3 regions of the Cellvibrio chitinivorans genome follow, and region 3 is predicted to be linked to each of the others. Evidence: predicted binding sites of a transcription regulator. Region 3 holds the regulator's gene; each other region holds the start of a gene.

Region 1 (7,378 bases), 210 kb from region 3:
GATAGCACCGAAAAAAATAAAAAAACCGCAGACAGAGCTGCGGTTTTTAATCCCTCCCCCGCCTCCCTTTTTCAAAGGGAGGAGCTTTGAACTCCCCTTCGTTTCAAGAGGAGCTTTGGACTCCCCTTCGACTTAATTTAAGAAGAGCCTTAAATTCCTCTTCTTAATTCGAAGGAGCGTTGAACTCCACTCTTTATTAAAGAGACGCTTTTAGCTCCCCTCTTTTTAAAGAGGGGCTGGGGGAGATTTATTTACCTTATCTCAACAATTGCAACACTTGCTCTGGGCGCGCATTTGACTGTGCGAGCATCGCTTGCGCTGCTTGTTGCAACACTTGCGCGCGGCTTAATGCAGCGGTTTCAGCAGCAAAGTCGGCATCGGTAATGCGCGAGCGAGAAGCTGAAGTTTTTTCTGAAACGTTAGCAAGGTTGGACATGGTGAAATCCAAACGGTTGTTCACCGCACCCAAGTCTGCACGTGTGGCGTTTACCTGCTCCAGTGCTTTATCAACGATGCTGATTGCACGTTGCGCACCTTCGTAGGTGTCGATCTTAATACTGGCTACGCTGCCAACACCTTCGGTGGCGTTGCGTTCTTGAAAGCCGGTAATGGCCAAAACATCAGCAACGGTAGCAGTATCACCGTACTTAATAGAAATCTCTTCACCGTTAGCAGAGCGTAAAGCGATTTGCCCAGTTCCTCCCGCAAACGCAACCACACCGGTTTCATTGGAAGATAGATTTATTACACGAACAGTTTCAGCCAAAGTAGTGGCCGCCGTACCGGTACCGGTGATTTTACCAATCTGGATACCGTTAATAATTAAATCACCTTCTTGCAATACATTTGAGGATGTACCAACCGCGGTGCCAAGCAAGTTTCCATCAGCATCTTGTACATCAATACCTATCGCAGCTAACTCAGCAGCAGATGCGGTACCTGCTTGAATAGTCACACCACGCTCTTCAGCACTTTCATCGTTAAATACAAGTGAAAAATTGGTATCAACAGCTGTGGTTACGCCAGCACCGGATGCCCCACCAGCGGTAGAAGAATCTGTTACTCGAATTGCAGTTCCGCCTGGCGCGGTCAGCACCAACTTGCCGCTATCGGTTAAGGTTGCTTCCACAGCGGTTTCAGCATTAATTTTGGCAACTAACTCTTTCATGTCGTTAGTGCCAGTCAGAGTATAGGTTTGCTGTAAACCATCACCGTCAGTATATGAAATTGTCAAAGTCTCGGACGGTGAACGCAACACACCCGACCCAGCACCAGCAGCAGTGTATTGAACCAGCGTGGTCACGCTAGCACCCTTACCTTCCAGGTCAGCGTTCCAGATTTTCATAATGTCGTTGACAGTTGTTGTAGCCGCCGCTGGAACAGCACTCAGCTCAACACCGTTTACGATCAGGTCACCATCTGTATCAAGATTGCTCAACGCATCGATATATTCATCTATGGTTGGAGGAGCGGACAAGGTAGCAGACGTCGTCTCTGCCCCAACAATATCCCCCGAAGAACCGCCCATGCTGGTGGTCGAGAAAGAACCGATGGTTACATCCATCACTTCATTCGCTTGCGAACCCACTTGCAGGAAGGTTCCCTTCATGGTGCCGTCGAGCAGTTTTTGGCCGTTGAAGGAGGTGGTTTCAGAGATGCGATCCATCTCTTTTTTCAGTTGCTGTACTTCCGCATCCAATGTTTTGCGGTCGGCATCGTTATAAATGCCGTTCGCAGATTGAATAGAAAGTTCGCGAATGCGTTGCAGCATGTTGGTAACTTCTTGCAAAGCACCTTCTGCGGTTTGTACGAGTGATACACCGTCGTTCGCGTTGCGGATCGCTTGATCCAAGCCGCGAATTTGGGAAGTCATACGGTTTGAAATGGCGAGGCCTGCGGCGTCGTCTTTTGCCGAGTTAATACGTTGGCCAGAAGACAAACGCTCGGTAGCTCTATCAAGCGCATTTCCAGAGTTCAACAATTGGCGCTGTGAATTCAAGGAAGCGACATTGGTGTTAATGATTAAAGGCATAACAAATCTCCTAATGATTGTTCCTGTTCACAGCGATTTATCTGTGACAAGCCGACAGTTGAAGCTCAGAAACATCGACAATCAAAATCGCATGGTCTGTGAGAACTTCGTGGCAAGACTTGTAAGAAATAAAACCAACGGGATTTCTATACGGGTCGCCTAAACGGGTTTTTGCACGGACCGTGCCAAAAAAATTTGCGGCCGAAAAAACGGAGATTTGCAGCAGTAAAAAAGCGCTGAATAAAACGGCAGAACGAGATTAAAAAATGGAGAGAATTAGCTCAGAAAATACGCAACTATTTTTATAATTTTTAAATTAATTTCACCGCAAAGTATTAACACAAAAACAGCGCGCAAAAAAAAGAGCAGCCCCAAGCTGCTCTTTTTTAACACTCACAAAATGACAAAAAAGCCATTAAAAACAGGCAATTACAACAAAATCATGCCTGTGCATTTATTAGGCTGATTTGATCATCTATCGCCAACTGCTGAGCCAAACGCAAAAATATTTCGTTCGGAATCTGACGAATAACTTCTTGCGTATTGCGATCCAACACCTTGACGATGGTCTCACCGGATTCTGCATCGTAACTGAAATTTAAATCGCGCTGGGTGGACTGAATATAGTCATTCATTTGTGCAACAGCGGCCTGTACTTTCTCTTGAACCGCTTGAGAATTGACGGCATCAACAGCTACAGGCTTTGCCGCTTCGGCAATTGGCGGCAAATCATTGCCGGTTTTTTGACCTTGAGCGCCACCCACCAACGACGAAGCCGATACAGATTTAATCTGTACCGGGTTCGCAGTTACTTTAGTGATCTCATTCATCATGTAGCCCTCACTAGAAGCGATTCAGGGCTAGCCTTGCGGCTAACCCTGACCTGTTATCACCTTATCTCAACAGTGACAGCACTTGTTGTGGTCGAGCGTTGGATTGCGCCAGCATCGCTGAAGCCGCTTGTTGCAACACTTGTGAACGGCTCAGTGCAGCAGTTTCCGCAGCGAAGTCAGCATCCATAATACGTGAACGAGCAGCTGAGGTTTTTTCAGAGATGTTAGATAAGTTAGATACAGTGAAGTCCAAACGGTTGTTAGCAGCACCAAGCTCTGAACGGGTATCGTTCACTTGCTCCAAAGCCTTGTCGATAATACCGATAGCTTTTTGTGCGCCTGCTTCGGTAGAGATATCGATAGATGCTACAGAACCAGCACCTTCGGTGGCGTTGCGCTCTAGGAAGCCAATCTCAGTTCCCATTGTAGCTGTTGCATTGTCACCATATTTAATGGATATTTCTGAACCATCAACAGACTTCAAATTGATACCAGTACTGGAACCATAAGCAATAACACCAGTTTCTGATGACTTTTCATTAATAGCCTCAATTAGATTTTCAGCTTTTGTCGTAGCGCCTGCGGCGTCAGCGGCCGCACCACCAGAAACAGGACCAACTTCAACACCGTTGATAATAAGGTCGCCCTTATTAAGACCAACGTTTGCGTTCGCAGTTGTAACAGCCCCGCCTTTTATTGAGCCGTCATCATTAATTGTGTTTAGACCACTTGATGTTACAGCAGTAGCCACTTCGACTTTAATACCTACAGTATTTCCGGCTGTTTCATTAAATACTAACGAAAAACCTGTAGTGGCAGTAGCAGCAGTACCCGCATTAGTAGCACCGTTACCTAAGCCTGCCCCAATGGTAATACTGGTAGAGTTTTGAGCGGTTAGCACAAGCTTTCCTGCATCATTTAATGACGCTTGGACAATTCCACCTGCACTTTCATTAATTTTGGCAACAACCTCTTTCATATTGTTGGTGCCAGTGATATTCAATGTTTGAGTATTGTTATTACCGTCAACAACATTTATTTGCAGTGAGTCTGTACCGGCTACGAGAACCCCCGAACCAACGTTAGCTGCAGTAAACTCAGAAATAGTACCGACTGAAACTCCAACACTGTTGAAGTCTGCATTTAAAGTCTCCAGCATGTTGTTAACATTCGTTGCGGTGAGGACCGAACTGCTTGCCTTGTCATTAACTGTTAATGCACCAGCAACTAAGCCAGTTACAGCTGTAGTTACTGCAGCAAAAGTAGTAGAGCTACCGACAAGATCGCCTGACGACCCACCCAAGGAATTGGCATTAAATGAACCAATAGAAATATCAATCGTTTGGTTTTGCTGAGCGCCCACTTGTAGTTGTTTGGTACCCATTGAACCATCCAACAGGTTTTGGCCGTTGAAGGTAGTCGTTTCAGCAATACGGGTTAATTCTGATTGCAGTTGTTTTACTTCTGCCTGCAAAGTTTTACGGTCGGAATCTGAGTAGATACCGTTTGCAGATTGAACCGACAGTTCACGCATGCGTTGCAGAATGTTAGTAGATTCTTGCAGCGCACCTTCAGCGGTTTGGATCATAGACACGCCGTCGTTAGCGTTACGGATTGCTTGGTCAAGGCCGCGAACTTGTGAGGTCATGCGGTTGGCAATTGCCAAACCAGCAGCGTCGTCTTTTGCTGAGTTAATGCGGTTACCGGAAGACAAACGTTCGGTAGCGCGGTCAAGTGCATTTCCTGAGCTCATCAACTGACGCTGTGAATTGAGGGATGCCACGTTGGTGTTAATTACTAAAGCCATGATTAATCTCCTGGATTAATGTCGTTGCAGTATCACTGCTGTCTGTTGATGAAGACTGTGTGCACTTGCTCATCAGCGCTTCTAACAAGGTTATCGACACATCCGGGAGTTGCTTTAGAAATTTTTTATGGCTTTAGTAAAATTTTTAAGGCAGGTTTTGCAAAAATCTATTGCGGTTGGTTATATAAAAGCGCTCGTTCGTCAAATTACTGACCATAGGCATCAAGCGCTTTTGAGGCTTTGTTTGACTGACGAAGTTCCGTCGCCACTTTGTCGCGATTATTAATCGCCAATTCGGACAAAGCTTTATTAATCGCCTGAATCTCCTGAATGACTTCCGCGGCACTGGCTTCCAAATCGGCCTGCGCTAAAGATTGAAGGTATTCAAGGTCATTAAGGGATAGAAGCCCTTGTTGGCGCTGTTGGACGAGTATTTCAAACGAGTCCCAGTCATCCGCCTGAGCGAGGGACAATAAGGCTCTGGATTGCTGCAAAGCGCGGGAAAGAGGGTCAAGCAAGGGGTTTACGTCCATAAAGCACTCTTTTTGATGGTGGAGCAGATGTTGTTTCAAATGCGAACCAAGTCGCATTAAGCCCGGCCGCACCTAAAGAGTAGCAAAAGTTAGTCCGTAATACAGAATAAGATGCCAAAACGACGTGCCTTAATCTCCCCCAACCCCTCTTTTTCAAAGAGGGGCGCTAGCTCCTCCCTTTAGCAAAGGGAGGCTGGGAAGGATTTGATTCGCTTAGCTGATTGGCATTACAAAACAGCAAGCTTGTTATAAGTAGGAAAAGAGCGTCAGTTGACTTACCTTGGCAAACCCCTGTTGAGATGCCTGCAAAACCAAGCTCTGCATAGACAGGCGAATGGTTGCCTCGGCTACATCTACATCCTCAAGGCTTGAAAGGGTCTGTTGCGAATAGAGAATGACATCCAGATTCAAATCCCGCGCGCTTTCCAAAGTATTTTGACGCGCACCTATCTCACCCTGAACGGATACGATTGTGGTTTCTGCATTCGTCAGATTGACAATGGTTTTAGCCACCATCTCCGCCAATTCCGCTTTGCTTTCAGTGGTGTCTTTTACATTTTTCATTGCATCGCTAAAACGCGACAAAGTCGTTAACAAACCTTGTTTATTGGTGGACTCAACAAAAAATGAATCCCCCGCTACACCATTGGTTGAAGTCACGCCGGTAGAGACTGCCAAACCAATCGCAGAATCCAGCGCTGTTGTGCCGCTATGCACACTAATATTCGCACCGCTTGCCGATGCGAAACCCGAGGTAGATGCCGTTAAACCGAGATTGCCCAGCTTTCCGGTATTAGGTGCAGCTGAAAGCGCTGTAACAAAATCAGTTTGGTTATTAACGGCAGCATTAAACGTAAAGGTTTCCGTTCTGCCGTTTACTGTGACTTTAAATGAAGTGCCGGCAGGTATAGAAACAGGCGTTGCAAAATTAAACGGTAAAGTCGCCGATGTAGGCGGCGATGGGTTGCCGGTAATATTTAAACTCACACCATTAATTTCAATTTCTTCGCCTTTGGTGTAAAGCGCGTTAGCTACTAATACTTTTCCCGTTGTACGCTCAGTAATGGTGTAGTTTGCTGCTGCAGGCTGCGGAGGTATTGCAGAAGGATCAGCTACCGCAGAAGGTGCGTTAAAAGTGATAACCATATCTTCGGGATAAAATGCATCAAACACTTCCTGATCAGTCACCTGCCCTACACTAATCACCGCCGCAGGCGCAGCACGATTCGCACTGCTGGCAGAAGTAATAAAAGTGTTGTGGCTACTGGGAATATCCACAAATAATTTTTTGCCTGAATCACTCACTGCCACACTGACTGAACCAGAGGCTTGCAAGTTTAATTGGCCCTCATCGCCCATATAAGTGTAATTGCCGCCGCCATTACTGACGAAGGGTTGGGTATCGCCTTTGTAGCCAGCAAAAATATATTGCCCAGATGAGTTGCGAGTATTTTGCAAATTGATTAGCTCGCTGATACGCGTATCCACTTCTGCTGCGAGCGATTGATAGTCTGCCGCAGTTAATACCGCCGTGTTACCCGCTTTTACGCCCAGTTCGCGCATCCGCTGCATCAACTCAACAATGGATTGCAAATTCGTTTCTTCGAGGCTCAGGCTGTTATCGGCGATATCGACATTCTTTTTGTATTGTTCAGTGCGCGCGATATTTTGATTAAGCAATAAAATATTGGCCGCCGCTACAGGGTCATCCGCTGGTGATAACACTCGCTTACCTGTCGCGATTTGCTCTTCGGTTTTTACAACTTCCGCCTGCGCCTGACGCATACCGAGCGTGGCGATATTGTAAATTTGCGATGTAGATACGCGCATGATTAGCTCCTATTTCCGGATTAGTATTCCGGATAAAAAAGCCGGAAATGTATGTCCGGCAAAGCGGCAAACAACTGCCACTTTAATTACCTATAAGCTAATAATGCAGGAATTGATCCAATTTTAATTGGACGACAAAAAAGATGATGAGATTAAATCCCTCCCCGCCTCCCTTTTTCAAAGGGAGGAGTTTGGGGAAATTAAAGATCAATTTGATGTGAAGACGTTAGAGCGCATTAAGCAGAGTATCGAACAACTCGCGCGCAACTGAAATCACTTGCGCATTTGCGCCGTAGAGTTGTTGGAATTTAATTAAATCCGCCGCTTCTTCATCCAGGTTTAC
Region 2 (7,378 bases), 230 kb from region 3:
TCTGCGCCCACATGGTATCGCCCGAGGGAGATAAACCATCCACACTGGCAAAGTTAGCTAATGCTACCTGCCCCAATACTTGCGCTTCACCGTTGGTAAAACGTGCAAACACAATACCTGTGTTGCTGATATCCAATCCCGCTAAACGACCAGTGGCATAACCGTTTTGATCCAACTCTTCTACCGCAAAGACACTGCCAAATTGAGTACTGCCCTCAAGATCAATCTGAAAGTTGGAGCTAGCAGGAGGCTCAGCAACGGGAATAGTTCCACCTTGCAGTACGTTCAGTGGCCCAAGTGCGCCTATTGGTTCGCCATCAGTACCTATCGGCGTCCAGTTGGAAATCAAAATTGCATCCGTCATGCTGCTATTAAGGCTGCCATCGGGATTGAAGTGCACATCAAACGATGCCATTGTCGGCTCAATATTTTGTGGCGACGGCAAGGTTGGATCTGGATCACCTACGTTTTGCCCATCGATTTGTACGTACATTTTCCAGTGGTTAGCTGATGTGGTTGGATCGGCCGGATCGTAAGCCTGCTTCACAAAATACTGACGCATTGAATGCACATTACCCAAACTGTCGTACACAGGTGTAGTGGTCGCGTGGTTAAAGGTATCTTGATCGTTAGGATCAAATGCATTGATTGGAACTGGAGTGAAGAACGTTGGATCACCAATCGCACCAAATAAAATCCCACCAGAAACCGGCGTGGTTGGCTGGCTGCTCGCAATTGAGTAGCCTTCTTGCATGGTGATAGTCACCTCTCCACCCACTTTAACTGCACTATTAACCAAGCTTGGATTGGCAACTGTATCTAATGCAGAGTAAACCCCTTGAGCACCGATGATGCCGACAGCATCACCTGCTGCTGCGAATGAAAATTCCAGATCACGGCCAGTTGCAGAAACCACTTCAAGATCGCCAGTCAACTCATTCACACTTGCAGTGATACCAAACAGAGTCGAGCTACTGAGCGCATTGATTTCATCAGCCAATTCAGTCATATCAGCAACAGTGGATGATGTCAGGGTTACACCATTGATCGTAAAAGTTCCCGTGTTATTGGTGAAAGGTATGGCAGGACTAGTTGCGGTTGCAGGAATTTCACGCAAAACAGTTGCAGTGGTACGTGCCGTTGCACTGATACCCGCCAATGAATTTAATTCCGATGCAGTTTCATCTGCACCCGCACCATATTTACTTATGTAAGTGATGGGTGCTGCATTATCTGGCCCTTGAATGACCAGAGTATGAGATGCGTAATCATTGGTCACTTCAGGCTCACCTACAGTGACATCAGTTGTGTTGTTGATATTGTTTATCGCAGTTGTTAACGCATTGCTTCCGCTAACAACAGAAATATCTAGCACCGAAGAAACACCGGATGACAAATCGCGCATTTTCAAACGACCATCAGTATCAACAAATGCTTGTACATTCAGTGGTACTGGGCTGCTAAAGTTTTGGTTGTTAATTTCATTCGCAACAGCGGTCAGGTTGTTATAAGTTCCAGCACTGATGGGAATATCAACAGTTTCTGGAGTAACATTTCCTGGCACCGTACGTGAAAGTTGTAACACAGTTGCAGCGGCAGGCACTGGGTCAACCACGATAGGCGATGCAGCAGAAGCCGTTGCTGAGACAACATCAACAGTTGACGTAGTCGCTTCTTTCAAGCCCAGCATCGCATTGCTAACACCGGTACCATTGGTGTCAAAACGCTGACCGGTTGACTCAAGCACTAATTCATTGGAATCCAAATTGTAGGAAGCATAAACGCCTGTAGTTTGGCGTGGATCTTGCGAACTTACATCAACACGTAAATCACCCAACACACCGGCGACATTACCTTCATCATCCGCAGCAAAACCTTGCAGCAATGCGCCGGAACCATTAACGATATTGCCGTTTTTATCTAAACCAAAAGCACCGGCGCGGGTATAAAGACGCTCACCATTTTTTTCGACGATAAAAAAACCTTCACCATTAACCGACAAGTCCAATTCGTTTTGAGTGAATTTCAAATTACCTTGGGTAAATTGCTGGCGAATATTTTGAATAACCACACCGCTACCTGCAGTGTTGGAACCGCCACCTAAAAGTGTGCTTGCATATACATCGCCAAACTCAGCGCGCGAACTTTTAAAACCAATCGTACTGGCGTTGGCAATATTATTTCCGGTTACTTGCAGATCAGTATTAGCTGCACGAATTCCGCTTAACGCTGTATTGAACGACATATCACACCTCGACCATATCGATTAATGGTTTGTATCAATTAAATTGTTTTACGTTCGCTGCATCGACGGCACCCAAGAGCGCCAAATTCAATGTCAGTTCGCCGTTATCGCCCACAGTTACGCTGTTTACGTTGAGACTCAACCAGGTATTCAGTGCTTCTGTTTTTCCATCCTGCATTGCAGTCACTTCAAAACGATATTTACCAGCACCGACGATTTCATCTTCGCTTGGCTCCCAATCAACCAACTCACCATTGACCTCAAATGCTTGGCCATCCCAACGGAAAACAGTTTCGCCACTAGGTACATCGCCGACTGGAATGGCCTGCACCAATGCACCGGATTCATCGTAAATATTGACCTTCATGTTGGAACCGGGCAGATCCAGATTCACGCTACCCGACACAATTCCACCGGTATTCAACATACTGGTATCGGTTTCCACTGTGACACTGCGACCAACTAGCGATGATGCTTGTAGCGCGTTGTTCGACATAAAACTGCTGAAGGTAGTATTCAAACGCTCAATACCTTCAACCGAACTGAATTGCGCCAGCTGTGCAACAAACTCACTGTTGTCCTGTGGGCTGAGTGGGTTTTGGTTATTCATTTGAGTGATCATCAACTCAAGGAATGCCGCCTGCCCCAATTCATTGGTATTTTTTTTGGTTTCAGTTTTATTCGCGATACTTAAATTATCGGTAACGCTACTGCTGGAAGTTGCGCTGGATACGGCCATGATCTAACTCCTTACTGACCCAAGGTCAGCACACGCTGAACCATTTGTTTGGCTGAATTCATCACTTCCACATTCATTTGGAATGAGCGCGATGCGGCAATCATGTTGGCCATTTCTTCTACCGGATTTACATTGGGGTAATACACGTAACCTTCTTCATCAGCCTTAGGATGAGTCGGCTCATAGCGGCGCTCCAAGGGAGCATCACTCTCGACAATCCCGAGCACTTGCACACCGGCAGCCGCATCCAATTCATTGTTGCTATAGGTGCCCTCCACTGCCGCTTCACGCATGGCATTTTGATGCATGGCAGCAAACACTGGCTGACGACTGCGATAAACCTCATTCACACTGGAGCTGGCCGATTGCGCATTGGCCAAATTGCTGGCGGTGGTGTTCAAGCGCAGACTTTGCGCATTCATTCCAGTGCCGGCGATATCAAAAATATTTCCAAGTGCCATGATTGAGTACCTACAAAATTCGATCAGAAACAGGGTTAGCAGTGCTGTCCAAACGGCTTATTCGCCACGAATCGCCGTGCGCAAACCAGTGAACTTGCTATTTAAAAACTGAAAGCTCGATTGAAACGCCAAGGCATTTTTCATGTATTCGGCATGTTCGATTTGATCTTCCACTGTGTTGCCATCAATCGATGGCTGTTGCGGCGTGCGATATAAAACATCGCCTTCATTAGTGCTAAAACCACTGCCATCAATATGACCGTTTTGAGTGGTCGCCAGATCAAAGCTGCTCGATGCCTGCATTTTCTGGTTCAAGGCTTGCTTAAAATCCAAATCTTTCGCTTTGAAATTCGGGGTATCGATATTAGCGAGGTTATTTGCCAGCACCGCCGCACGGTCAGAGCGAAAACGCAGTGCTGTTTCGTGAATCCCGAGCGCTTTTTCAAAAGAGATGGACATATGCGTGTGCCTTCTGGTGATGACTGGCGGCAACCAATGTGGTTATAGCCTTTTGTTACTTACAACAAAGCAAAACTTATGCCAAACACCAAAAACATACGTAAGACATTGTTTTTAAAGGATATAAAATCAGATAGAGAAGATATTTAAAAAGCGGCAATTGATAAAGCGGCAAAGCCTTTCCGCCCCAAAAGGCAAAACACAAAATGGCGGCAAGCAGCCAATAGGCGGGAAAAGTGACGCAGACACACAAAACAAAACCGGGCTCAAAAGGCCCGGTTTAGGATTAGCAAATATCAAAACAGAAGAACTAGATTGCCCTATAGAGAATTCCCGGCTCGCAGCGCACCATCTCAAACAGGTCTGCTGCGCCCGCCAAGCCTTCGGACGAACCCAAAAACAAAATACCTTGCGGCTTTAAGGAGGCATGGATCTTTTGCAGAATCTGCCGTTTTAAATCGGCATTGAAATAAATGAGCACATTGCGGCAGAAGACTATATCGAACTTACCTAATGCAGCGTAAGAATCCATCAAATTAAGCGAGCGAAAATCGATTCGCTCTTTAGCAAAGCTTTTCACACGCCAGATAGCAGGCGTTGGGTTATCAAAATAGCGCTCCAATCGCTCAGAGGATAAGCCCCGCATCACCGACAAGCGGTCGTACTCGCCTTTTTTGGCCTGATCCAACACGGTAGATGACAAATCTGTCGCTACGATTTGCACCTGCCGCGCCAAATTACCCATCGCCTGGCGCTTATATTCTTCAACCATCATGCTAATGGAGTAAGGCTCCTGACCCGACGAACAGGCTGCCGACCAGATGCGAATCGGGCCAAACATGCGATTGTTGCCAGCCATTAACTGAGGCAGCAGGATATTTTTCAGGTGGTCGTAGGGATAGTTGTCGCGAAACCAAAAAGTCTCGTTGGTGGTCATGGAATCGACCACTTGATCTTTTAATTTGCGGTTAAACCCCTGCTTGAGTACCCGCACCAGCTCGCCAAATGAGCCGATATTGTTCTCTTCCAGAATGCGACGGATGCGGTTAGTCACTAAATATTGCTTGTTATCGCCCAGCGAAATACCGCAGGCGTCTTCGAGAAACTGACGAAATTGATCAAACTCGGCTTGGTCTATGGTGTCCCGACCCAAGGGTTTGGCAAAAGGCGGCTCTTTATTAATCATATATTTCCAATGTAAAACCGCTGCCGCAGGCTGAATTGCCTAGGGCAGCTCTTAGTCACGCCTCGTCCGGTGGTAACAAACTCTCACCAGTGATCGCCAACACTCGATCATTCACCCGCTTAGCCAACTCATCCGGGTGGAATTTAGCGAGGAAATCATCCGCCCCCACCTTCTTCACCATCGCTTCATTAAATACACCGCTGAGCGATGTATGAAGAATGATGTGCAATTTTTTAAGCGCGGGATTATTGCGCACCTCAGCGGTAAAGGTATAACCATCCATTTCCGGCATTTCGATGTCGCAAATGATCATAATCAGTTCTGACAAGGGATCTTTACCCTCGTTAAGCAGATCCTGCAAATAGTTGAAGCCCTCCAGCCCATCTTTCTTAACGGTGGTTTTAATCCCCATGCCCTCTACCACACGCTGAATTTGCTTACGCGCAATGGTCGAGTCATCAATAATCAATACGTGCTTTTGCACCACACGGTCGGCGATACCATCTTCTATTACCCCTGCACTCACCTCTTCACGTGCAGGTGATACCTCGGCGAGGATTTTCTCCACATCGATAATTTCTACCAGCTGCCCATCAACCTGAGTAACGGCAGTGAGATAGTGCTCTTTACCAGCACCCTTTGGCGGCGGGTGAATATCACCCCAATTCATATTGACGATGCGCTCAACAGAGCGCACCAAAAAGCCTTGGGCAGTGCGATTGTATTCAGTGATGATGACGAAGCAGCTTTCTATGTCTGGCAGCTCACGGCGCCCTATGGCAAGGTTCATATCCATAATCGGCAAGGTGCCACCGCGGATATGGGCAACACCACGTACCACCGAGCTGCGGCCGGGAATGGCATTTAACTGCGGGCATTGCAGCACTTCTTTAACCTTGAAGACATTAATGCCATACAGCTGCTGACCACCCAGCCGAAACAGTAGTAGCTCCAAACGGTTTTGCCCAACCAGCTGAGTGCGCTGATTGACACTATCCATTACTCCCGCCATCAGTAACCTCTTTTATTCTCAGATATTGATCCAACCTACCGGCAAATTAGCGTCGGACTGCGGCACAGTATTTGCTTTGATGCTTAGTAAACCAGCTTAGCGGCAAAAAAGTGTCAGACTTTAGTCGTTATGTTCTTAAGCAGACACTCAGTTCTTACCCTTGAGGATAGGACAAAATATGGAACTTCCTAGTTTTTACAAAACATTCTTATGGAATATTTTGCGCCACGAGAAAAGCAGTAAAAAGATGCTGAAAAAGCCGTCAACCTTGCCAATCGCAGGGTTGTGCATACTGCTATCCAGCCTAAGCTCATCGGTTTTGGCACAAATCTATCCATTGCAGCAATTGAAACTCGATATCGCCAGTTTTTTGGCGGCTGATTACAAGCAATCTACCCATGAACGCATCGATATCAGTGTCAGCAATTTGGATAACCGCCTGCGCCTTGCTAGTTGCTCGCAGCCGGTCGAATTTATCAATCAGGATCAAAGCGGTTTTGGCGGCAACATCAGTGTGAAAGCCCAGTGTGATGGCGGCAAAACCTGGTCGGTGCATGTACCAGCGCAAGTCACCATTTATCGTGAAATTGCCATTGCCGGGCGCGATATAGCTCGCGGAGAAATAATCAGCCAAGCCCACATTACCAGCAATACGGTCAATGTCAGCAGCATTCGGCAGGCATTTTTACCCGATGCAGAGGCGATTATCGGCAAAGAAGCCAAACGCAACATCGGTAAAGGCGAACCCTTTAGAACCGCCGTTTTAGATGCACCTACCGCTGTAAAGCGCGGCGAACTTGTGACACTAGAATCTCTGGCGGGCAGCATCAAGGTCAGCAGTATGGGAACAGCTATGGCGGATGGACGTATCGGCCAGAAAATACGCGTACGCAACAATTCATCAGAGCGCGTCATCAGCGGTGTGGTGGTCAGCCAGGGCCTAGTGCAAACACTTTAAATGAAGAGCGCAAACGCTCTGATGTGAAAAGTGCAAACGCTTTGATTTATAAGAAGAATCCGCTTCCGGGTTCATGAAAGATATTTTAAATATTTGCTAAAGTTAGGCGACAACTGGCCGATAGCCTGCCAGAGACTCCCAAAATTGCACTCACCATTATGGGAGTCATCACTGTCACGACATAGCAACCGCGGCATTTTTGACGTTAATCGCCCAAGAGCCATTCGCTCACAGGCATACAGGGGAACAACATGATTTTAAATACCAACAACACGCTGGACTCGGTAAGTACCAAGGGTACTCGCAGCAAACCTGCAG
Region 3 (7,378 bases):
GTTCGAGGCAGCCGCTGGTGCTGCGGCAGCCTTAGGCGATTCGATTTTTTTCGCCGGTGTCGCTACTGCAGGTTTTGGTGCTGCGGGTTTTACGGCAGCGGTTTCTGATTTCGCTGCTTTAATCTCTGATGGCTTTACCTCAGGAGTTTTTATTTCTGCGGGTTTAATTGCAGGTGCTGATGTTGATGCTAGAGTCGCGCCCGGCCCTTTACCTTTGCCGTGCAACTGATCGAGCAACGCATCAAATTCATCATCGCTAATTAAGTCGCCACCTGCGCTCGCCGCGGTTGGTGCAGGTATTGATGAAGATGTTGCTGTAGGCGCAGATACAGCTGGAGCTGCACTTGGCCCAGGGCCTTTGCCCTTACCATGAAGCTGATCGAGCAATGCTTCAAATTCATCGTCAGTAATTTCGTCACGGCCAGAAGCAGAAGCTGAATTTGTAGTATGCGATGGAGCATTGCTAACTATAGGAGCTGCGGTGCCCGGCCCTTTGCCTTTACCGTGTAATTGATCCAGAAGCGCATCAAATTCATCATCGGTGATGTCATCATTCCCCGAAGATGTTATTGGAGTATCCGTAGCAATGGACTCATTGGCTGATGCGGGCTTACCGGCGATTGCATCCAACAATTGTTCGAATTCTTCGTCGGTAATATCTCCACTGGGAGTTTCTGCAACTGGCGCAGTTTCCGAAACAGCAGATACAGCAGGCACCTCGATTTCAATATTTTCTGGCTCATCCGCTTCATTCAAATCTGCACAGGAAACCAAGCGTTCCAAAGCGGCGATCAGCGATGGGTCAACCGGAGGTAATTCTTCGCGCTGGGAAACCAATTCAAACTGCTGGTTAACCATATCCAACGCTTCAAGCACAACGTCCATCAATTCCGATGTAACGGCACGTTTGCCATTGCGCAAAATATCAAATAAGTTTTCAGTCAAATGGCAGCATTCGACCATGGGTGTTAGTGCCAAAAAACCTGCACCGCCTTTAACGGTATGAAAGCCGCGAAAGATCGCATTCAACAGGTCTTTGTCTTCAGGACGTTGCTCCAAATCAACCAATTGCTGGCTCAGGCGCTCAAGGATTTCTCCCGCCTCTACCAGAAAATCCTGGAGAATATCCTCGTCATCACCAAAACTCATTCAACTTTACCTCGCGTGTCACGCAGATATTAAAAATTATCGTAATTAAAAGCCCAGACTCGACAATAAATCGTCAACATCATCCTGGCCTGATACCACATCTGCGCGCTCTTTATTAATTTGCGGGCCTTCCGCTTCGGTTTTACGTTTGAGCATAATTTCTTTGTCGTGCTCAAGCATGTCACTATCTACATCGAGGCCGGCAATTTCTTCAACCTGACCGGCAATACGCACCAAACTGACCAAATCTTTTTCAACATCATTAATCAACCCGATCACGCGCTTTAATACTTGACCAGTTAAATCCTGAAAGCCTTGTTCTAAAACAATATCTTGCAAGTTTTTGCTTAATTGTTCGGTGCCGGTAACCATTTGCCCTAAAAAACCATCCATACGTTCATAGAGTTGGCGAAATTCATCCGGCGTCATTTCACGGCGTTTCAAGCGCGCCCACTCGGTGCGCAAACTGCTGGCTTCTTGCCCGAGATTCATCGCAATAGGAGCAGCTTCATCAACCACATCCATGGTTTTTTCAGCGGCTTTTTGCGTTAACTCAATAACGTAATTCAAACGATTGGAGGCATCGTGAATATCCGAATTGGCAATTTTCGGCGGTTCTTTAGTGAGATCGGCATCGACATTGAAGTTGACAATTGCATTGTGCAAACCACGCGTTAAACGCCCGACAGATTGAAAAATATGACGGTCGCGCGCTTGAGTGATGGTATGAATTAGCACTGATGCTTCTTCGAACTGATCGCTTTGTAATTTTTCGGTGAGCAGCTTGGCGCACTCTTTCAGTTCGATCACAAATTCTTCATTGAAGGATGTTTGGAGTTCAGATGCCATGACAACGCCTTATTTATTATTTGATCGAAGACAATTAACCGACGCGATCAAAAATTTTCTCGATTTTTTCCTTCAGTGCTTGCGCAGTAAACGGTTTAACCACATAACCATTCACTCCCGCTTGCGCCGCCTCGATGATTTGGTCGCGCTTGGCTTCCGCTGTCACCATTAATACCGGCAAGGTGCGCAACTTTTCATCGGCGCGAACAGCCTTGAGCAAATCGATTCCGGTCATGCCTGGCATATTCCAGTCAGTTACCAAAAACTGGAAATCACCACTTTTCAGCATAGGTAATGCCGTGACGCCATCATCTGCTTCATGGGTATTGGAAAAGCCCAAATCCCGCAGCAAGTTTTTAATGATCCGTCGCATTGTTGAAAAGTCATCAACAATCAAGATCTTCATATTCTTATCCAACGCAACCTCCACCACCCTGACGGGATTTTCATTTACTCATAGTCTAGTAGGAGTTAAAGCTTCGGCCAGTGCTGGCACACAAATCTTCAACTTTTAATGCGAATCATAGCCCAAATACCTGTAAATACAGAGTTTTTGCTAGTTATCTATGAAATCACAGCCAATTCGCCTGATATTTGAACAAGCTTCAGCCCGCTTGCCAATCCGCCAGCTTGTGGCGTAAACGCGCCGCCGCCTGACTGTGAATCTGACTAACGCGGGATTCACTTACCCCAAGCACCAAACCGATCTCTTTCAGGTTGAGCTCTTGATCATAATAAAGCGCCAGCACCATGCGTTCGCGTTCGGGTAAAAGTGCGATGGCTTTTGCCAACGCCTGTTTTAAACCATCGCGCTGGATACCATCGAGCGGGCTGACAAATGCACTGCTGTGCTCAGAAGCATCGATGTTGCTGTCTTCTTCACCAAAGGTTTCTTCGTAACTAAATAAACGGCTGCCGTTGGAGTCTTGCAGCATTTCAAAATATTCTTCGAGTTCAACCCCCAGCTCAGCGGCGACTTCGCTATCGCTTGCATCGCGACCGGTGCGCGCTTCAACTGCCGCAACCGCTTGAGCTACTCTGCGCGCATTGCGATGCACCGAGCGAGGCACCCAGTCACCGCGGCGCATCTCATCGACAATCGCACCGCGAATACGAATTCCGGCATATGTTTCAAAACTCGCACCGCGCGAGGCGTCATATTTTTGGGAGGCTTCGATAAGGCCGATCATGCCGGCCTGAATCAGATCGTCTACCTGCACACTGGCAGGCATACGCATCATCATGTGATAAGCGATACGCTTAACTAAGGGAGCGTATTCTTCAATATTGATCTGGGCATCAAGTAAGGTTTTTTTATCGTACATGGCTAAACCATTGACTGCGGCCATTGAGCGCCCTCTTTTCAGTAATAATCTGGCAGCGTCCCAACAGCCTTGCGGTACAGCGTGTTTTATATATCCACTTCCCTACTACCATTTGCAGGTTAACGCGCATTCGCTGCCTGCAACAAACGCTCAACAAAAAATTCCAATCGCCCAGTAGGCGAATTGGGCAGCGGCCATTTATCAACTGTTTGCGCGAGTGCACGTATCGCAACAGCCGCTTTTGATGAAGGCGCAAACTCAAGTAGCGCCTTTTGTTTTTGTACAGCTTTGCGCACATTTTCATCAAATGGAATCTGCCCCACAAACTGCAAGGTCACATCCAAAAAGCGCTCACACACCGTATTAAGTTTGTTAAACATGTTGATGCCTTCTTGCGGTGTGCGAGTCATATTCGCCACAACCCGGAAGCGCTGCATGCCGTATTCTTTATTGAGTAATTTGATCAACGCGTAGGAATCGGTGATGGATGATGGCTCATCACACACGACGATCATCACTTCATTGGCGGCGCGCACAAAACTCACAACGGTATCGGAAATACCAGCGGCAGTATCAATGACTAATATGTCGACCTGATCGGACAAATCATTAAATGCATTAATTAATCCTGCATGCTCAGCTGAACTCAATTCGGCCATACGCTGCACGCCGGAAGACGCAGGCACAATTTTCATTCCGGCAGGACCAGTGACGAGAACATCGTTAAGGCTATGAGTACCCGCCAAAACATCGGCCAAAGTGTGAGTTGCGCGAACACCCAAGAGCACATCAACATTCGCCAAGCCCAAGTCAGCGTCCAGAAGTACAACGCGACGGCGCAACTCTGCTAGCGCAATACTGAGGTTGACGGAAATATTGCTCTTGCCTACCCCGCCCTTGCCGCCGGATACCGCGATCACCTGTACTGGTCGCACTTGACTCATCTACGCAAAACTCCAAACCTTGTCGTTGAGTTGTGCCGGGCTGTTGTGATGCTGATCACTTTAGCGGGCGACACACCAATGGTGATCTGATTATAGATAGGGATTAGCAATTCATCCGACTAATTTCAGTTTCACCAATAAAATCCTGTACTTATCTGCTTTTTTGCTGCTGCTCTGGCTGGGAAACAGCCACCGCTGGATTAGTTTTGAGCAGTGCAACGGCTTTCGATACCAGCTGATGCGCACGCGCGACATCCAGATTTTTGGGAATATCCTGACCATCAGTGGTGTAAGCAATTGGTAAACGGCTCTGCGCAGCTACACCCAAGGCTTCACCGATACTCGCGGTTTCGTCCAACTTAGTGAGAATGCAGCCCTGCAAACGCGCTGCGCCATAAGCGTGAACCGATGCCTTGAGCATTTGCGCTTGGCTGTTGCAGGACATCACCAGATAGGTTTTAACCATTTGCTGATCGGCCAGCGCCTTTAATTGCGCCTTCAAGTGTGGATCGCCGTGGCGGAAACCAGCGGTGTCGATCAATACCAATGAACAGTGGCGCAAACTGCGCAGCACAGTGTCCAGTGGATTGACTTCATCTACCACGCGCACCGGAACGCGCAGAATACGCGCCAGTGAGCGCAGTTGATCGTGCGCAGCGATTCGGTAGGTATCGGTGGTAATCAGCGCAACCTTGTCAGCGCCGTGTTGCAATACATAGCGCGCAGCCAGTTTGCCGATAGTCGTTGTCTTACCAACACCAGTCGGGCCGACAAAAGCAAAGACGCCGCCTTTCTCAACCACATCACCACCGGCAACCGGTAATTGATGAGCAAGATTTGCCAGCGCATCCGGCCAGGCCTCCGCCAAGGTTTTAGTCTTGGTGCATGAGGCAATCACTTTGCTAACGATTTCTTTCGGCAGATTCAAACGCTCCATGCGGCGCGCAACACTGGCCAACACAGGGGAATTCACGGGTGCAGATTGCTGCCCCAGCAGACGATCCAATTGTTGTTCAAGCAAGAAACGCATATCGGCTATTTCTGCTTGCAGGTCATTGAGCTGCGCGGTTTGATCGATTTCAGTTGCGGACTTGCCTTCAATAGCAGTGGGTTCTGACAAACGGTTTTCTGGCAAACGAGTTTCTTTCACACGCGCCTCGTTCAACAGTGCCTCTCTGAACGAGATTGATTCTTTGCTCAGCATGGGTTCTGCGGCGGGAACTTCATCAACCAAAGGATATTTTTCTGCTGCGCTCATGCCTTTCATTGGGCGTGCAACAGGTGCGCTAGCATTGCGTGGAATACCGGCATTTACCACGGTATTTTTGCCCACTAAAAATTCTTTGGCCGATTCCTCAGCTTTGCGTGCAGCGATCATACGCAAGCGAGCTTTTTCAATATCTTCAGCCAATTGCGCGCCGCTCTTGCCCGCATTGGGGTGGCTGGCACTCCAGTGATCAGCTGCCACACTCAATACCGGCTGGGTTTTGCGTGGTTGAGTGTTGTTTAAGGCGCGCGGGGAGATATCGCCATCACTAAGCAGAGGTTCACTCAAGGCAAAAGTCGATTCCGCAAACGGACGATTTTGCAGTTGTTTGAGTTCGTAATCCGACCCCATAGTCGTGAGCAATTCAACGCCTTCAGGAATGCGGTTACTGGAGAGAATAATGGCATCTGGCCCCAACTCCTGGCGGACCAATTCCAACGCACGGCGCATATCAGCAGCTACGAAACGTTTGACTTGCATATTCAACTCCTACCCCTTGGGGCTATTTTTTATCGGCGCCAACGCTGGCATCGATAGTGATCTGTTTGTTATCTGGAACTTCGGTATAAGCCAGTACGCGCATATCAGGAACACTGTGACGAACAAAGCGCGACAGCATTGGCCTGAGCGGCGCGGCCACCAGCAATACCAGTGGTTTGCCTGACATCTCCTGCTTTTGCGCTGCGTTAATCAGCGACTGCTGCAAGCGATCTGCCAAGCCAGGCTCAATAAACGCGCTGTCGTCAGCGCCAGCTTTTTGTGCCTGCTGTACGGTGTTTAGCAACAACTGTTCCAAACTGGGCTCAAGCGTGATAACAGGCAGGTTTCGCTCGTTTCCAATGATGTTTTGGACGATTTGTCGGCACAGTGCCACCCGTGCCAAAGCCGTTAAAGCGGCGGGATCTTGACTCTTTCCGGTTGTCCCCGCCAAGGCTTCGGCGATGGAGCGTATGTCGCGAATCGATACGCGCTCGCGCAACAAATTCTGCAAGACTTTTAACAACACATTGATGCTGATGGTATTGGGCACCAGCTCTTCAACCAATTTGGGCGAGGATTTGGCCAGCATGTCGAGCAGCTTTTGCACGTCTTCATGACCGAGCAATTCAAAGGTGTGTTGCTGCAGAATTTGGTTGAGATGAGTGGCAACCACAGTGCTTGGGTCAACCACCGTGTAACCAAGGGTTTGCGCCTGTTCGCGCTGATTAGGGCTAATCCAGATGGCATCCAGACCAAAGGCAGGGTCTTTGGTTTTTATCCCCTCAAGAGTGCCGAACACCTGCCCCGGGTTGATCGCCAACTCGCGATCGGGGTAAACATCAGCCTCAGCCATAGTCACACCCATTAAACTCAGGCGATAGCCGGTTGGGTTTAAATCCAGATTGTCGCGAATGTGAACCGAGGGAATTAAAAAGCCCATTTCCTGAGATAGCTTTTTGCGTACACCTTTGATTCGGCCGAGCAGCTCGCCGCCCTGATTTTTATCGACCATCGGAATCAGGCGATAGCCCACTTCCAGCCCGATTACATCCACTGGCTGCACATCATCCCATCCCAATTCAGGCGCTTCTGGTGTACCGGCAGGCAATGCAGGTGCTGAACGTTGTGGGGCGATATTGGCGCCGCCTGCGGCTGGCTGGGCATCGCCCGCTACGCGGGTTCCGGCGGGAATAAAGGAGTTGTCTTCAACCGGCGCAGGCTGTTGTTTGCGCCAGTGGAGATAGTAAGCAAGGCCGGCACAGATCAGCCCCAGTCCGAGGAACGCCATATGTGGCATACCCGGCACCAGCCCCATGATGATCAGCATGAGTGAGGCAACGGCTAGAGCTTTAGGCGAGCCAAAC

Evidence for each region. The regulator FliA, encoded in region 3, starts transcription of late flagellar genes. The targets are predictions, from matches to a motif close to TAAAGTTATNNNNNNNNCGGCCGATANCC.
Region 1: the regulator FliA is predicted to act here: its motif matches at 4,761-4,789, upstream of SPL68_RS08290 (flagellin N-terminal helical domain-containing protein).
Region 2: the regulator FliA is predicted to act here: its motif matches at 6,197-6,225, upstream of SPL68_RS08220 (chemotaxis protein CheV).

Annotation. Positions count from the first base shown of each region.
Region 1 covers NZ_JAYKKN010000002.1:355,596-362,973, reverse strand. The annotation lists gene SPL68_RS08300 (flagellin N-terminal helical domain-containing protein) at 257-2,032, opposite strand; gene SPL68_RS08295 (flagellar protein FlaG) at 2,473-2,865, opposite strand; gene SPL68_RS08290 (flagellin N-terminal helical domain-containing protein) at 2,927-4,672, opposite strand; gene SPL68_RS08285 (flagellar protein FliT) at 4,879-5,205, opposite strand; gene flgL (flagellar hook-associated protein FlgL) at 5,452-7,035, opposite strand; gene flgK (flagellar hook-associated protein FlgK) at 7,262-7,378, opposite strand, start outside.
Region 2 covers NZ_JAYKKN010000002.1:340,420-347,797, reverse strand. The annotation lists gene SPL68_RS08245 (flagellar hook-basal body complex protein) at 1-2,245, opposite strand, end outside; gene SPL68_RS08240 (flagellar hook assembly protein FlgD) at 2,280-2,984, opposite strand; gene flgC (flagellar basal body rod protein FlgC) at 2,996-3,445, opposite strand; gene flgB (flagellar basal body rod protein FlgB) at 3,503-3,904, opposite strand; gene SPL68_RS08225 (CheR family methyltransferase) at 4,215-5,090, opposite strand; gene SPL68_RS08220 (chemotaxis protein CheV) at 5,146-6,102, opposite strand; gene flgA (flagellar basal body P-ring formation chaperone FlgA) at 6,281-7,060, shown strand; gene flgM (flagellar biosynthesis anti-sigma factor FlgM) at 7,312-7,378, shown strand, end outside.
Region 3 covers NZ_JAYKKN010000002.1:569,585-576,962, forward strand. The annotation lists gene SPL68_RS09160 (chemotaxis protein CheA) at 1-1,149, opposite strand, end outside; gene SPL68_RS09165 (protein phosphatase CheZ) at 1,195-1,998, opposite strand; gene cheY (chemotaxis response regulator CheY) at 2,033-2,416, opposite strand; gene SPL68_RS09175 (RNA polymerase sigma factor FliA) at 2,604-3,347, opposite strand; gene SPL68_RS09180 (MinD/ParA family protein) at 3,443-4,267, opposite strand; gene flhF (flagellar biosynthesis protein FlhF) at 4,419-6,014, opposite strand; gene flhA (flagellar biosynthesis protein FlhA) at 6,037-7,378, opposite strand, start outside.